DNA from 2 places in the Colwellia sp. MB3u-8 genome. Region 1 is predicted to be linked to the other one. Evidence: predicted binding sites of a transcription regulator. Region 1 holds the regulator's gene; the other holds the start of a gene.
What was found. Region 1 encodes NrdR, which represses ribonucleotide reductase genes. Its sites were predicted from a motif close to AAACACNANATNTNGTGTTT; they were not measured.
Positions count from the first base shown of each region.

Region 2: nrdA (class 1a ribonucleoside-diphosphate reductase subunit alpha) is a predicted target of NrdR. The motif match lies at 2,117-2,136, and genes of this name have one in related genera.

Region 1 is NZ_JACGVA010000058.1:424,081-432,294, forward strand. It holds gene H4J54_RS06600 (amidase) at 1-1,407, shown strand, start outside; gene ribBA (bifunctional 3,4-dihydroxy-2-butanone-4-phosphate synthase/GTP cyclohydrolase II) at 1,544-2,653, opposite strand; gene H4J54_RS06610 (riboflavin synthase) at 2,664-3,323, opposite strand; gene ribD (bifunctional diaminohydroxyphosphoribosylaminopyrimidine deaminase/5-amino-6-(5-phosphoribosylamino)uracil reductase RibD) at 3,399-4,526, opposite strand; gene nrdR (transcriptional regulator NrdR) at 4,580-5,035, opposite strand; gene glyA (serine hydroxymethyltransferase) at 5,236-6,492, opposite strand; gene H4J54_RS06630 (ABC transporter permease) at 7,287-8,214, opposite strand, start outside.
Region 2 is NZ_JACGVA010000037.1:47,447-55,660, reverse strand. It holds gene ubiG (bifunctional 2-polyprenyl-6-hydroxyphenol methylase/3-demethylubiquinol 3-O-methyltransferase UbiG) at 59-766, shown strand; gene H4J54_RS02590 (HAD family hydrolase) at 894-1,571, shown strand; gene nrdA (class 1a ribonucleoside-diphosphate reductase subunit alpha) at 2,260-4,530, shown strand; gene nrdB (class Ia ribonucleoside-diphosphate reductase subunit beta) at 4,673-5,803, shown strand; gene yfaE (class I ribonucleotide reductase maintenance protein YfaE) at 5,809-6,066, shown strand; gene H4J54_RS02570 (hypothetical protein) at 6,258-6,431, opposite strand; gene H4J54_RS02565 (cupredoxin domain-containing protein) at 6,458-6,823, opposite strand; gene H4J54_RS02560 (heavy metal translocating P-type ATPase) at 6,839-8,214, opposite strand, start outside.

The sequences.
Region 1 (8,214 bases):
ACAAGTGAAGTCTTGGTCAACTATTACTTAGCGCGAATAACCAAAATTGATGACCAAGGCCCACAACTAAACGCTGTAGTTCAGCTCAATGAAAATGCGCTTAAAAGAGCGCAAGAGCTTGATGCGATTTATAAAAAATCAGGGAAAGTAGGACCGTTACACGGTATTCCTGTTTTATTAAAAGATAATATCGATACTATTGACGGTATGGCCAATACTGCAGGCTCTTGGGCGTTAAAAAACCACTACCCTAAAAATGATGCTTTTTTGGTTCAGCAACTTAAAAATGCTGGTGCGATTATTTTAGGAAAAACAAATTTAAGTGAGTGGGCAAACTTTCGTTCAACCTCGTCGTCAAGTGGTTGGAGTGGCCTATGGGGTCAAAGTAAAAACCCATACGACTTTACTACAAGCCCATGTGGGTCTAGTGCTGGCTCTGGCGTAGCCATTGCAGCAGATCTGGCATTATTGGCTGTAGGCACAGAAACAGACGGCTCTGTAACCTGTCCATCGGCAATAAACGGTATTGTCGGCATCAAGCCTACTTTAGGTACCATAAGTCGAGATGGCATTATCCCTATTGCCCATAGCCAAGATACTGCTGGCCCAATGGCGCGCACAGTGACTGACGCTGTGCTCCTGCTGGCAGCATTAACTGCTGTTGACAACAGTGACCATGGTGCACTATCGACTACGACTGATTATATTAGTCATTTAAAAATAGGCGGCATCAAAGGCAAACGCATCGGGGTTGCCCGAAACCTTACGGGTTATCATGGCCAACTTGATGCGGTCTTTGAACAAGCTATTGCCGACTTACAAGCCCGAGGCGGAATTATTGTTGATGCAACTAATTTCACCAATACTGATGCTTGGGGTGACGCAGAGTTTGAAGTGCTGCTATACGAATTTAAACAGGGTTTAAATACTTATCTTGCAGACACAGGTGATAATATCCCTAAGTCACTTGCAGCCTTAATTGCCTTTAATCTTGCAAACGCGGATAAAGAAATGCTTTATTTTAAACAAGAAATATTTGAGATGGCACAAGCTAAAGGACCATTTACTGATGAGCGTTACCGTGCAGCATTACTGCTAGCAAAAAAATCAACGCAAGATGAAGGTATTGATGCCCTCTTGGCTGAACACCAGCTTGATCTGATAATTGCACCAACAACAGGGCCAGCTTGGAAAACTGATTGGATAAACGGTGATCATTATTTAGGCGCAGCGTCTTCTGCTGCAGCCATTGCTGGTTATCCCCATATTACAGTGCCGATGGGCTATGTTCATGGCTTACCTGTTGGTTTATCAATGTTTTCAGGTAAATTACAAGAAGGTAAATTGATTGAAGTTGCCTATGATTATGAGCAATCAACGTTACATAGAAGATCGCCAGAGCTTTAAATATTGTTGACCTGACTATCATATGGCATCAAAAAAGCGATTTGAATGACTTCAAATCGCTTTTTTACTTGGCGCACATTAGCTCTATCGCACTCACTTGGCAGTGAAATAGTCACAATATTCACTAAAACATCGTTTACTCAGCAATATATTCCACGACTTCTAAGCCAAAGCCTGAAAGCGAGTGATATTTCGTTTGTGAACTTAATAAGCGCATTTTACTGACACCTAAATTAGCTAAAATTTGCGATCCAACACCAACGTTACGTGAACCAACATGACGTTTCACTTCTTTAACGGTTTCACCCGCGTCAAGCTTAGCGTATTTCTGTACTTGGGCAATAAGCTCTATAGGTGACTCGTGCTTGCCTAATAAAACTAATACACCACCCTCTTTGCCAATTTTTTCCATCGCACTCGACATCGGCCATTTAGCGACACTTTCACGTTGACTCAATAGTAGATCTTTAAAGGTATTTTCTAAGTGCACACGCACTAATGTTGGCTCTTCAGGCTTAATTTCACCTTTAGTTAAGGCAAAGTGTGCTTGACCGTCAATCGTGTCTTTAAATACGGTTAGATCAAAGTCACCAAATTCGGTCGGTAATTTACACTTTGAGATCCGTTCAATAGTGGTTTCATTGGCGTTACGATATTCAATTAAATCCGCAATAGTCCCCATTTTTATGCCATGTTTTTCAGCAATAATTTCTAGGTCCGGACGACGCGCCATGGTGCCATCTTCATTTAATATTTCAACAATAACCGCTGCAGCTTCAAGACCAGCTAAACGCGCTAAATCAACACCTGCTTCGGTATGACCCGCACGGTTTAACACGCCACCATCTTTGGCGATCAGTGGGAAAATATGGCCCGGCTGCACAATCGAGTTATGATCAGCGTCTTTGCCAACTGCGGCTAAAACGGTCGTGGCACGATCAGCGGCAGAAATACCGGTAGTTACCCCTTCAGCCGCTTCAATAGAGACAGTGAAATTAGTGGTGAACTGGGCGTCGTTTTTATCTACCATTAACGGTAACTTTAACAACTCGCAACGCGCTGCCGACATTGGCATACAAATAAGACCACGACCATGTGTTGCCATAAAGTTTATCGCTTCAGGCGTTACTTTTTCTGCCGCCATAATGAAGTCACCTTCATTCTCGCGATCTTCATCATCCATTAAGATGACCATTTTACCTTGAGCTATATCGTCGATAATCTCTTGTGGCGTGTGTAAATTCATGACAACCTCTTTATTTAATAAAACCATTACGCGCTAATAACGCATGCGTAACACCTGACGGGTCTTGCTTGCCAGTTGTTTGCTTGGTAAGTAATCTTTCTAGATAGCGGGCAATTAAATCAACTTCTAGATTAACTTTAGTGCCCACTTGGTATGTACTGATAATTGTTTGACCTGTGGTATGTGGAACAATCGTTAAGCGAAATTGATCGGCGCTCAAACTATTGACCGTCAAGCTAGTACCATCGATAGTCACTGAGCCTTTTTCTGCAATATAGGCTGATAGTTCTGCCGGCATAGTTAACCAATAATCTATGCTATTGCCCTTATGCTCAATGGCGCTAATTTCACTCACCGCATCAACGTGACCCGACACCATGTGGCCACCGAATCGTGTGGTAGGTAGCATAGCTTTTTCAAGATTAACGCTAGCACCCATTTTATAATGTGCGAAACCAGTACGTGTTAAGGTTTCGCTAGATACATCAGCGCTAAAGCTGCTGCTATCTAAGGCAACAACGGTTAAACAAATACCATTGGTTGCAATTGAGTCGCCTAATTTAACATCTGATAAGTCTAATTTTGCCGTATTAATGGTGACGCGCGCGCCATCGCCTGAGCTATTAATTGCTTTTAAATGCCCTACGGCTTCTATAATGCCTGTAAACATATTATGTCTCGTCGTCTGTGTAGCTTATTGTTTATTATTACTACTGACCCTAGTTTGGCCAATCAAACCTTCAGGTTAACGACTAAACTTTGCCGTTATCCTAATATCTTTACCCACCATGCGAATATCATTTATATCAAGGTTTTTAGCCGCAGATAGCTGCAATATTGCTGGCATATTAAGTAGGCTTTTACCCTCACTACCGATAAGTTTTGGTGCTTGGTAAAGTACCAGTTCATCAACTAAGTTTGCGCTAATAAAAGCGCCGGCTAGCTTAGCGCCTGACTCAATTAAAATGTCATTCAAGCCTTGTTGAGCCAAGTAAGCTAACAATAAACTGAGATCGATATATTCACTATCGACCGCTTTAGAAATAATCACTTGTTCTACAAAATGTGGCCAAGTATGGCTATTTTCAATAGTTTGTCGAATTAATATTATTTTACTGCTGGTTTTAAAAACAGCAAGATCCGGTGTTAAGCGATTTTTACCATCAATAATAATACGAACTGGCTGCCTAATATCTGCTTGTGCATAACGCTGCTTTAGCTCACCTAATGCATGCCAACGAACATTCATTTTAGCATTGTCAAAAATAATAGAGTCGGCGCCACAAATAATGCCACAACTTTGTGCTCTGAGTCGTTGGACATCAGTGCGGGCTTCATTTGAGGTTATCCACTGGCTTTCACCACTGGCCATAGCCGTTTTTCCGTCCAAGCTTGCTGCTAATTTACAACGAACATAAGGTAATTGGGTGGTCATTAAGTGAATAAAACCAGGGTTTAATGCCCGAGCATCTTGTTCAAGCAAGCCAAACTCTGTGGTTATTCCTGCCTCAGTTAACAACTCAAGGCCACGACCCGAAACTCTTGGGTCTGGATCAACCATAGCGGCAATAACATGGCTCACTTGTGCTTTAATCAGCGCTTCTGCACAAGGCGGTGTTAAACCAAAATGACTACACGGCTCTAGCGTGACATAAGCAGTGGCACCTTTGGCTTTGCTTCCCGCCTGTTTTAGTGCATAAACTTCAGCATGCCCTTGCCCTGCTTTTTGATGAAAACCTTCACCAACCACTTCGCCCTTCAACACAATGACACAACCGACACGAGGATTAGGTGAAGTGGTAAAATGGCCACGCTTTGCCAAACTAATGGCGCGCTGCATAAATTGATGATCTTTTAACGAAAAATGGCTCATTACTGGACTCAAAGTTAAACTGTGATGGAGCTTCTACCCATCGAATTCATTCATTATTTTTCATCGCCTAAACGGGCAATTTCTTCACCAAACTCTTTAATATCTTCAAACGAGCGATACACTGAAGCAAAGCGAATATAAGCCACTTTATCTAAAACTTTTAGCTGTTCCATAATAATGGTACCCAGCATTTCACTTGACACTTCGCGCTCGCCTGTTGCTCTAAGTTGTGATTTGAGTTTATTAATCGACAACTCTATTTCTTCAGTACTAACAGGTCTTTTCTCTAACGCACGTAATAAGCCATTGCGCATTTTATCTTCGTTAAAAGGTTCTCGAGAGCCATCACGCTTAATAATGCGTGGCATCACTAACTCAGCACTTTCGAAGGTGGTATATCTTTCATGGCACGCTAAACATTCACGACGACGACGGACTTGGTGACCATCTGACACTAAACGTGAATCGATAACTTTAGTCTCGTTGGCTGAACAAAAGGGGCAATACATTGATGAGTTCCAAAGTTAACAGGTCATGAGCAATTTAATCTTGGTATGTTAATTGAAAACACTTCATTAAGCCAAATAGTTTGCGATTAATGGCAAACGAGTACTAGCCAAATAAAAAACAGTTAAAAAAAAATGGCCACGAAAGTGGCCATTTTAAGTGTAATCAGGAAATAACAAGATTATTTAAAAGCTAAATATAATTACTTATAAACCGGGAAGCGTGCACAAAGCTCACTAACGCCGGCTTGAACTTTAGCGATCACCGCTTCGTTGTTGATATCATCTAAAATATCACAAATCCAACCTGTAGTTGTTTTGGTTTCTTCAACACCAAAACCACGACGAGTAATGGCTGGTGTACCTAAACGTAAGCCAGAAGTCACAAAAGGTGAACGAGGATCATTAGGTACAGAGTTTTTATTCACTGTGATATGAGCACGACCTAATGCGGCATCAGCATCTTTACCCGTAATATCTTTATCAATTAAATCAAGCAATAATAAATGGTTATCTGTGCCATTAGAGACAACTTTGTAACCACGTTCTTGTAATACCGCCACCATAGCTTTAGCATTATCTAGCACGTTTTGCTGATAAACTTTAAATTCTGGCGCTAATGCTTCTTTAAATGCTACGGCTTTTGCGGCAATAACATGCATTAATGGTCCACCTTGACCACCAGGAAATACCGCACTGTTCAATTTTTTATAAACCGCTTCGTCATCACAACCCGAAACAATTAAGCCGCCACGTGGGCCTGCTAATGTTTTATGTGTTGTTGTCGTTACAACATGGGCATGTGGCACTGGGTTAGGGTATAAACCCGCAGCAACTAAACCGGCAACGTGAGCCATATCAACGAAAAAGTAAGCACCCACTTTATCGGCGATTTCACGCATACGAGCCCAATCAACCACACCAGAAAAGGCTGAGAAACCGCCAATGATCATCTCTGGTTTATGCTCTAGTGCTAAACGTTCTAATTCAACATAATCAATATCACCGGTTTCAGGGTGCAAACCGTATTGAAAAGCTTCATATGATTTACCTGAAAAGTTTACGTGTGAACCATGCGTTAAGTGACCGCCATGCGCTAAACTCATACCTAATACTTTGCCGCCTGGAGAAACTAAGGCTTGGAAAACAGCAGCGTTTGCTTGTGAGCCAGCATGTGGCTGCACGTTAGCATAAGTTGCGCCAAATAATTCTTTTGCACGATCAATAGCGAGTTGCTCGGCAATATCAACATACTCACAACCGCCGTAATAACGCTTACCTGGGTAACCTTCAGCGTATTTATTAGTCAGCTGTGAACCTTGAGCTTCGAGTACACGTGGACTACAGTAGTTTTCCGAAGCGATGAGTTCAATGTGCTCTTCTTGACGAACAACTTCATTACTCATTGCTTGATAAAGTTCTGGATCAAAATCAGCAATATTCATATCACGTGTAAACATGTTATATCCTCAAATAGTCTGCCGTTGGCAATACTGGGGGTTGGGGGTTGGCTTTAGTTCTAAATTAATTGCGGCATATTTTGCCTGAACTTGCCGTGCTTGTACACGATAAAACCGTGCTCTTTTAGTTCATTTTGCAATCAAATATACTTTGAAGTTAGCTGCAAAAGTTTTTAGTACTAATATCAATAAATAGTTGAAACTAATATACTGCCTTAAAAATGCAAAAACAATACATTTAATTCATAAAATAACATACTTAATCAAATTAAATACAATTTAAATAAAATAAGCTGTAAATTATTCGAAATCGACATCACATCGACATCACTTAGTTGTGTTAACTCGATCCTGCGCTTAGCAAGGTGGCAAGGCGTTGTTATCGACCTAAGCCCCAACTCGAATAATAAACGCAAGCATGACTCAAACATTTAAGGCCAATAAAGCGTTAATCCTTGAATTGGCGCGAAAGCTAAATAATGCGCGCGACGATATAGTTAACACGATTTATTGAAGCAGCTTGTTTTGAATCGCGGAGTTGGTTTCAAAGCTATTGCTTATAGGATGTAGCCGTCTTTAATGCTGCTTAACCGACCAAGACAATGAATCAATATGCTTTGCTTGCTTACTTACTAAATAAATAACTCAATGGCTCTTTAGCCACTTTACACTGGCTATTATTTGCTAACTAATACCACTTACGTGATGCTTTTTATACCCGCTTAGCCATAGCCGTTCCACTTCGAACTATATCTTGTTATGGAACGGCTCTATTTGTGGCTAACTTACTGTGATTAACTTAACGACATCACCACTTTTTCAGAGGTTAATCGTTTCGCCAAAATTAACACCAAGACCACAGTTAACGCGATAGTGGCTGCACTGGTAAATAGCAAGGCACTCCAATCAATGGCTAAGCCTTTAAACACATCTTCCATCAACAATGACTGGCCAGAGATTGGCATCCAATCAATCCAAGCTGGCTTATCATCCATCATCATTAAGGCAAAAGGAATAACACTAGGCACCATAATCAACATGGTCACGGTTGACTGTGCTTCTTTAAAACTCTTGGCCTGAAAGGCAAATAATAGCTGTAGTGCCGCCGCGAGGAAGCAAATAGGTACCAATAGCAATAACAAAATAACAAAGGTACTGGCGTCAATATTAAAGGTTGCGCCTATTTTCGTTAGGTCAACAAAGTTCATCGCTACTGAGGTAAGTACCAGCATTAATATAATAGAGATAATAGCAATTGAACTGGCACAGCTCAATTTCGCTAGCACTATTTTTAAGGTACTAACCGGCTGACACAATAACATTTCTAATACATTACGTTCTCGTTCGCCAGCACTTGAGTCAATAGCAACTGGCAAACCTGACATAAACGCCGCCATCATTAAATAAACCCCTAAAATTAGAGAGATCATCACTGCATTACTACTAGGTAGCGAGGTATCTTGTTCAAGCAATTTAATGGGTTGCAATAATTTAGTATCAATACCGCGCACTAATAACCGCTTATAACCAATAAGTAGCGAGTGATCGCTAACAACATCTTTAATCCGGCGAATAGGAGAGGTTAACGACTTCTCGTTATAATCTGCGCGCAAGGTTAATTCAATTGGCTTACCGGCAGCCATATCTTTAATAAAGGTGTCAGGAATGGACAATTCAATGTTGCGTTCATTCCAATTACGCTCTTCATCTGCGGGTACATCA
Region 2 (8,214 bases), on a different contig from region 1:
TTGCAGTAATTATTGCTTTAGAATCGACAATATTAAAAGACCAACAACAATGGTAGTTATGTCTAATCCTTTAAACGTTAATCCAGACGAAATCGCTAAATTTGAACAAGTGGCTAGCCAATGGTGGGAACTTGATGGTGATTTTAAGCCTCTACACCAAATTAACCCTTTACGCCGGCAGTTTATTTGCCAACATGTCGGCGATATTTCTGCTAAAAAAATTATTGATGTCGGCTGTGGTGGTGGCATTTTAGCAGAAAGCCTTGCGCAACTTGGTGCAGATGTTACTGGCATTGATATGGGACAAGCGCCCTTAAATGTTGCCAAACTGCATGCTTTAGAAGCCGGTGTTAGTGTCGACTATCAAAAAATAACCGCCGAAGAAAAGGCTCAACAACAGCCACAACACTACGATGTCGTTACTTGTATGGAAATGCTCGAACATGTGCCTGACCCCGAATCTATTATAAAGGCCTGTGCACAAATGGTTAAACCTGGAGGCTTTGTTTTTTTCTCTACCCTGAATAAGTCATTAAAAGCCTATTTATTGGCGATAGTCGCAGCAGAGAAGATTTTGAAGCTTGTGCCTAATGGCACTCATGACCACAAAAGTTTTATTCGCCCATCAACATTAATAGCATGGGCTGAGTCGTATGAGCTGAAATGCATCGATGCCGCCGGTATTCACTATAATCCTTTGACTGAAAATCATAAGTTAAATTCATCACTTGATGTCAACTATATTCTTTGCTGTCAACGCGTTTAGCCGTACTAGCTTAACGCTGAAACTGCCGCTTGAAATAGCATGGGTGTAAATTAACGCGTTAATAAAAAATTTTATTAACGCCGCAATCCCGCCGATAAAAATAACGATAACAAAATAGAGCGATATTATGTCAACTTCCCATCATTCCACCGTGCAACTTGCCAGCGTACTTTTTGACTTAGACGGCACACTGTTAGATACCGCTGATGATTTAGGCGCGGCATTAAATCATGTCTTAAACCATTACAATAAGCCAACTGTAGCCGCAAAAGATTATCGCCCTATTGCTTCAGACGGTGCTTTAGGATTACTAAACCTAGGTTTTGGCTCAGCCATTAAACAATATGACTATGAAGTTTTACGTCAACAATTTCTCAATTACTATCAAGAAAATATTGCTGAGCATACCTGCCTTTATCCAGGCGTTGCTCAATTACTGAATAATTTAGAAACCAACAATATACCTTGGGGTATTATCACCAACAAACCTGAGGGCTTAACAAAACTGCTTTTACCTTATTACCCTGAATTTGCAAACTGTGCTGTTATGGTCGGTGGTGACACCTTAACTAAACGAAAGCCTGATCCTGAGCCAATATTACACGCTTGTCAGCAAATTAATGTTGATCATAAACAGTGTTTTTATATTGGCGATGCTCTACGTGATATTCAAGCCGGTAATAGCGCCAAGATGACTACGTTCGTGGCTAAATGGGGATATATTCTTCACAACGAAAATTGTCAAACTTGGCAAGCAGATCATATCATCGCTAAGCCATTAGACCTACTCAGTTTTATTAACTGATACTGAGTTATTAACCAATACTGAATAATAAGCTGCACTACTCTGTTAGCTTTAGAACAGTGTTAGAGCAGCTTTACTTTGCTTATGACATTAAGCGATTAACCCGTTTTACTGACAGTAAATCTAGCCCAATGCCAAATGAGTATGAATATTAAAAACAGCACACTTTAGTGGCTAATCACCCCTTCTTATTCACTAGCGTTTTAACTAATAGCATCAAAATATCATCTATTAGCGTTGATAAAATAATCATTCGTCAATTAATGCGTCCAAGAATCAACTAAAAACATAAGCCATTGAATATTAACACTTATTATTTTCATATTACCTTTAGTCATATAAAATATAAAAAATAACTTAAAATAATTTAGGACTAAAAAAAAATAAAAATAACCGTTGCGTTTTAGAAAAATCAAAATTGAAAAGAGCTACTAAGTTAGTTGTTACTAACAGAACTTTCACTGTAAAAAAAGCAACCAATATTCGACAACTTTTGTTCTTGCAATATCACGCAAACCGCACTATCTTGTGATCAGTTTCGTAAAAACCCCAAGATATAGTGCATTTTTCATTCAAAGGCATTTTGAATGAAATACAATTTACCTTGTGTAATATCATCTTGAGGCAATTAACATTATATCCATCTATTTTGGGTGTTTATAACAACAAACAGATTTACAGGTACTGCATGACTAACAAACTTTTTGTCACAAAACGCAATGGTTCAAAAGAACTGATCGACTTAGAAAAAATCCATAAAGTAATTGCTTGGGCTGCTGAAGACCTAGACAATGTCTCGGTCTCTCAAGTTGAACTGAAGTCTCATATTCAGTTCTATGATGGTATTAAAACGTCTGACATTCATGAAACTATTATTAAAGCAGCGGCTGATTTGATCTCAGAAGAAACACCTGATTATCAATATTTATCAGCGCGCTTAGCTATATTCCATTTGCGCAAAAAAGCCTACGGCCAGTTTGAGCCACCTAAGCTTTACCCACATGTCGTCAGCTTAGTAGAGGCAGGTAAATACGATCAGCATTTATTAATTGATTACACTGCTGACGAATTTGAACAGTTAGAAAGCTTTATGGACCACGGCCGTGATTTAAATTTCAGTTACGCAGCCGTAAAACAGTTAGAAGGTAAATACCTAGTACAAAACCGTGTCACCGGTGAAATTTATGAAAGTGCACAATTTCTTTATATTTTAGTCGCGGCTTGTTTATTCGCTAAATACCCGAAAGAAACGCGCTTGGATTATGTTAAAGGTTTTTATGATGCTATCTCTACCTTTAAACTTTCGTTGCCAACACCTATTATGGCCGGTGTACGTACCCCCACTCGCCAGTTTTCATCATGTGTATTGATTGAATGTGGTGATAGTTTAGATTCAATCAATGCTACCTCAAGTTCCATTGTTAAGTATGTTTCTCAACGTGCTGGTATTGGTATCAATGCCGGTCGTATTCGCGCATTAGGCAGCACTATTCGCAATGGCGAAGCATTTCATACCGGTTGTATTCCATTTTATAAACACTTTCAAACCGCGGTAAAAAGCTGTTCACAAGGTGGTGTACGTGGTGGTGCAGCGACCCTGTTCTATCCACTTTGGCATTTAGAAGTTGAAAGCTTACTCGTACTTAAAAATAACCGAGGTGTTGAAGAAAACCGCGTTCGTCATCTAGATTACGGCGTACAATTTAATAAATTGATGTACCAACGTCTGATCAAAGGTCAATCTATTACTTTGTTTAGCCCAAGTGATGTACCTGGTTTATACGATGCATTCTTTGAAGATCAAGAGAAATTTGAAGCGCTTTATGTTCAATACGAAGCTGATGATTCAATTCGTAAAAAATGTATTAAAGCGATAGAACTGTTCACTTTATTTGCTCAAGAACGTGCCAGTACAGGTCGTATTTATTTACAAAACGTTGATCACTGTAATACACATTCTCCATTTGACCCCTCTGTGGCACCGATTCGTCAAAGTAATTTATGTCTAGAAATTGCCTTACCCACCAAGCCTATGGAAGATGTTAATGATCCCAATGGTGAAATTGCCCTATGTACATTATCAGCGTTTAACTTAGGTGCTATTAAAAGCCTTGACGAATTTGATGGTCTAGCTGACTTAGCCGTGCGTGCTTTAGATAGCTTATTAGATTATCAAGATTACCCAGTACCGGCAGCACATACCGCCACTATGGGGCGTCGTACATTAGGTATAGGTGTTATTAACTACGCTTATTACTTAGCAAAAAATGGGGTTTACTACTCAAACGGTAGTGCCAACAACTTAACTCACCGTACTTTTGAAGCGATTCAATACTACTTGCTAAAAGCGTCAAATCAGTTAGCTATTGAACAAGGTGCTTGCCCTAAATTTAATGAAACGCGTTTATCTCAAGGTATATTACCTATCGATACTTACAAAAAAGAAATCGATAATGTTACCGCTGAACCCTTACATTTAGACTGGGAGTCGTTGCGCGCTAGTATTAAAAAACATGGCGTTAGAAACTCAACCGTATCAGCATTAATGCCGTCAGAAACCTCATCACAAATCTCTAATGCAACTAATGGTATTGAACCGCCTCGTGGTTTAATCAGTATTAAGGCCAGTAAAGATGGTGTTTTAAAGCAAGTTGTACCTGAATATGAAAAATTAAAAGATAATTATGAACTTCTTTGGAACATTCCAAGTAATGAAGGTTATCTACAATTAGTTGGCATTATGCAAAAGTTTATCGATCAAACTATTTCAGCCAATACCAACTACGACCCTTCTCGTTTTGAAGGTGGCAAAGTGCCAATTAAACAAGTATTAAAAGATATTTTAACCGCCTACAAGCTTGGTGTTAAGACGATGTATTATCACAACACACGTGATGGTGCTGACGACAACCTAATAGAAGCCGAAGACGATTGTGCCGGCGGCGCATGTAAGATTTAAAGCACCACCAGAGGAGAACATCTGGTTTTCCTCTTTTTTTGCCAATGTATATATCTGGCATAAAAACTAATAAAAATTAGCTTAATTACTATTAAAAGATGAAATATCGCGCCTCAAACGGCGCTATTTCTAGGAGATATAAATGTCGTACACTACGTTTAACCAAACAGCTAACAATGCCTTGTTAGAGCCAATGTTTTTGGGAAACAGTGTTAATATTGCACGATACGATCAACAACGTTTTATGGCGTTTGAAAAACTGATCGAAAAACAATTATCATTTTTTTGGCGTCCAGAAGAAATTGACGTATCAAAAGACCGTGCCGATTGGCAGAGTCTAACTGACTCTGAAAAACATATTTTTATATCTAATTTAAAATATCAAACGCTACTCGATTCAATAACGGCACGTTCAGTTAACACGATATTATTGCCACTAGTTTCACTGCCTGAAGTCGAAACATGGATTGAGACCTGGGCTTTTAGTGAAACTATTCATTCTCGCTCATACACTCACATTTTACGTAATTTATTTACTGACCCTAGTGAAGTGTTTGACGACATCATGGTGAATCCGTCAATTTTGAAGCGTGCTACCAGCATCGCAAAGTATTTTGACTCGGTTATTATCACCACACAATTATTACAGTCGCAAGGCCCAGGTAATTATCAGGTTGAAGGTAAAACCCTAGAGGTTAGCGAACGTAAATTGAAAGAGCGACTATATTTAGCCATTTGTTCGGTCAATGCCTTAGAAGCTATTCGTTTTTATATTAGTTTTGCTTGTTCTTTCGCCTTTGCAGAACGTGAGTTACTTGAAGGTAATGCAAAAATCATTAAACTCATTGCCCGCGACGAAGCACTGCATTTAACGGGTACACAACATATTCTTAATAACTGGATGTCAGGTCGAGACGACCCTGAAATGCAAGAAATCTCTAAAACCATGCGTGAAGAAGGTAAAGAGATTTTCATGGATGTGGTAGAGCAAGAAAAAGAATGGGCTGATTATCTATTTAAAGATGGCTCAATGATTGGTCTTAACGCTGCTATCTTAAAGCAATACATTGAATATATTAGTAATCAACGTTTAAGCGCCATTGGCTTTGATGCACCATTTGATATAAAAAGTAACCCATTACCTTGGATGAATTCCTATTTAGTGAGTGACAATGTACAAGTAGCGCCACAAGAGACTGAGATTTCTAGCTATTTAGTTGGACAAGTTGACTCATCAGTATCAAGTGATGACTTTGATGATTTCGATTTATAGTATTGATGGCTTTTAATATTACTGTCGAGGGACAGAAGATAATGTTCCTCGATGAAGACAAAAATATTCTCAATGCTTTAGAAAGAAAAAATATTGATTCACAATTTCATTGCCGAGATGGCTTTTGTGGAACTTGTCGTTGTTTATTAAAAAAAGGCACGGTTGAGTACGCTCAATTCCCTTTGGCTTTTATCGGCGACAATGAAATTCTCACTTGCTGTTCAACGCCTACCAGCGATATAGAAATAGATATACACGGCTAAGTTTCGCCGTTATGAGCTTAAGGTTTTATGATAGTCGAACTTGGCGTTTTGGTATAACAACGCCAAGCTTGATGTTAAACATGATAGTTAACCTTTCGAGTACAATATTTTTCATCGTCTTATTGAGTAGATATTCGCTATAATTGGTGAATATCCTCAACATATTATTGAACATGACATTGAACATATTGTTAAATAATATGTTCAATGTTACCAAAGATAAAATTGATTAAATCAGAAGCTAAATAAAAGTTTGGCTTATTTTTGTTAAACAAAGCCTTGCCTAAGCCAAGTATTGAAAACCCTAAATACCTAACTACCCAACTATTTTCTCTAACACCAACGCTCTCATCTAAATCGGTCATAATACCCCCACTCCATTGGGCTATATTTACTTAACAACAATCGTGCCGTTATACATTTTCATCTGACAATGAAAGGCATATTCACCTTTTTTCATCGCTGGTAATTGTACTGAAACCGCTTTATTTAACGGTAAATCTGCACTGATTTCTAAATCAGGAAATAGCACAGTTGCCGCACAGGGACTCGCATCTTTGCGAATAAATGTAATGACCAGTGGTTTGTCTTCAAGCAATGAAATATGTGCTGGTTGATAAATTCCGTCTTCAACCACTAGCGTTATTTCACTTTTATCTTGTTCATCACTCACTTGAGTTGATGGTGCTTGGTATAACCAAAACCACCAAATAATTAACACAATTAACCCTAAGCCCACTAAATTGATTATTAACATATTGCTCTCCTTAACTTAATGATCTTGTGGTTTAAAAAAGCGTAAACGGTTGGCATTGCTGACCACAGTTAATGATGAAAATGCCATGGCAGCGCCGGCAATAACTGGACTCAGTAACAAGCCAAAAAATGGGTATAAAATTCCCGCGGCAAAAGGTATACCCGCCGCGTTGTAGATAAAGGCACCTAAAAGGTTTTGTTGGATATTACGCAGTGTGGCTTTACTCACGGCTATCGCATCCGCAAGGCCATGTAATGAACCTCTCATCAAGGTGATATCTGCGCTTTCTATCGCCACATCAGTTCCGGTACCGATAGCAAATCCAACATTGGCCAATGCCAAGGCGGGGGCGTCATTAATACCGTCCCCTGTCATGCCAACAATTTCACCTTGAGCTTGAAGCTCTGCAACTTTATTTGATTTTTCTTCTGGTAATACTTCAGCGAATACTTCGGTAATACCTACTTTTTTCGCCACTGCATTAGCTGTCGCTTTGTTGTCACCCGTGAGCATAACGACACGGATACCATTAGCCTGAAGCCTCTTTATCGCTTCAACAGAGTCTTGCTTAATGGGATCAGATACCGCGATAATGGCGGCGAGTTTGTTATCAATCGCTAAATACATAGGTGTTTTAGCTTCATCGGCAAGCTTTTGCGCTTTAGTAACAACCTCATTTAGCACGACATTGTTTTTCAACATCAACTTCTGATTGCCAAAAAGTAATTGCTGACCATGGTATATTGCTGTTACGCCATGACCTGCAATGGCTTGAAAATCAGTAGTACTTTCAAGTTCAATTTCTTGCTCAATGGCTGAGTCAACAATGGCTTGTGCCAGGGGATGTTCAGAGCCACGCTCTATACTCGCGGCTACGGTTAAAATATATTGTTCTGTGTAGCTTTCATCAGCAACAATAATATCAGTGACTTTTGGCGCACCCTCGGTGATTGTGCCGGTCTTATCGAAAATCATGGTGGTAATTTTTGAAGCGGCTTGCAAAGCTTCACCATTACGTATCAACACCCCTGCCTCAGCGGCTTTACCTACGCCAACCATTACCGACATCGGTGTGGCTAAGCCAAGAGCACAAGGGCAAGCAATGATCAAAACCGTTGTTGCTGAAACTACGGCAAAGGCTAATGTCGGCTCAGGACCAAAGTTAAGCCAGACTAACGCGCTGAAGATGGCAATGATCATCACTACCGGCACAAAGTAAGCCGAAATAACGTCAGCTAAACGGCCAATGGGTGGTTTAGAGTTTTGTGCTCTTTTAACCATATTAATAATTTGTGCTAATGCCGTGTCTTTACCCACTCGCGTTGCTTTAAATAAAATTGAACCGGTTTTATTTAAAGTACCGGCAACGATGGTATCGCCTACAATTTTTT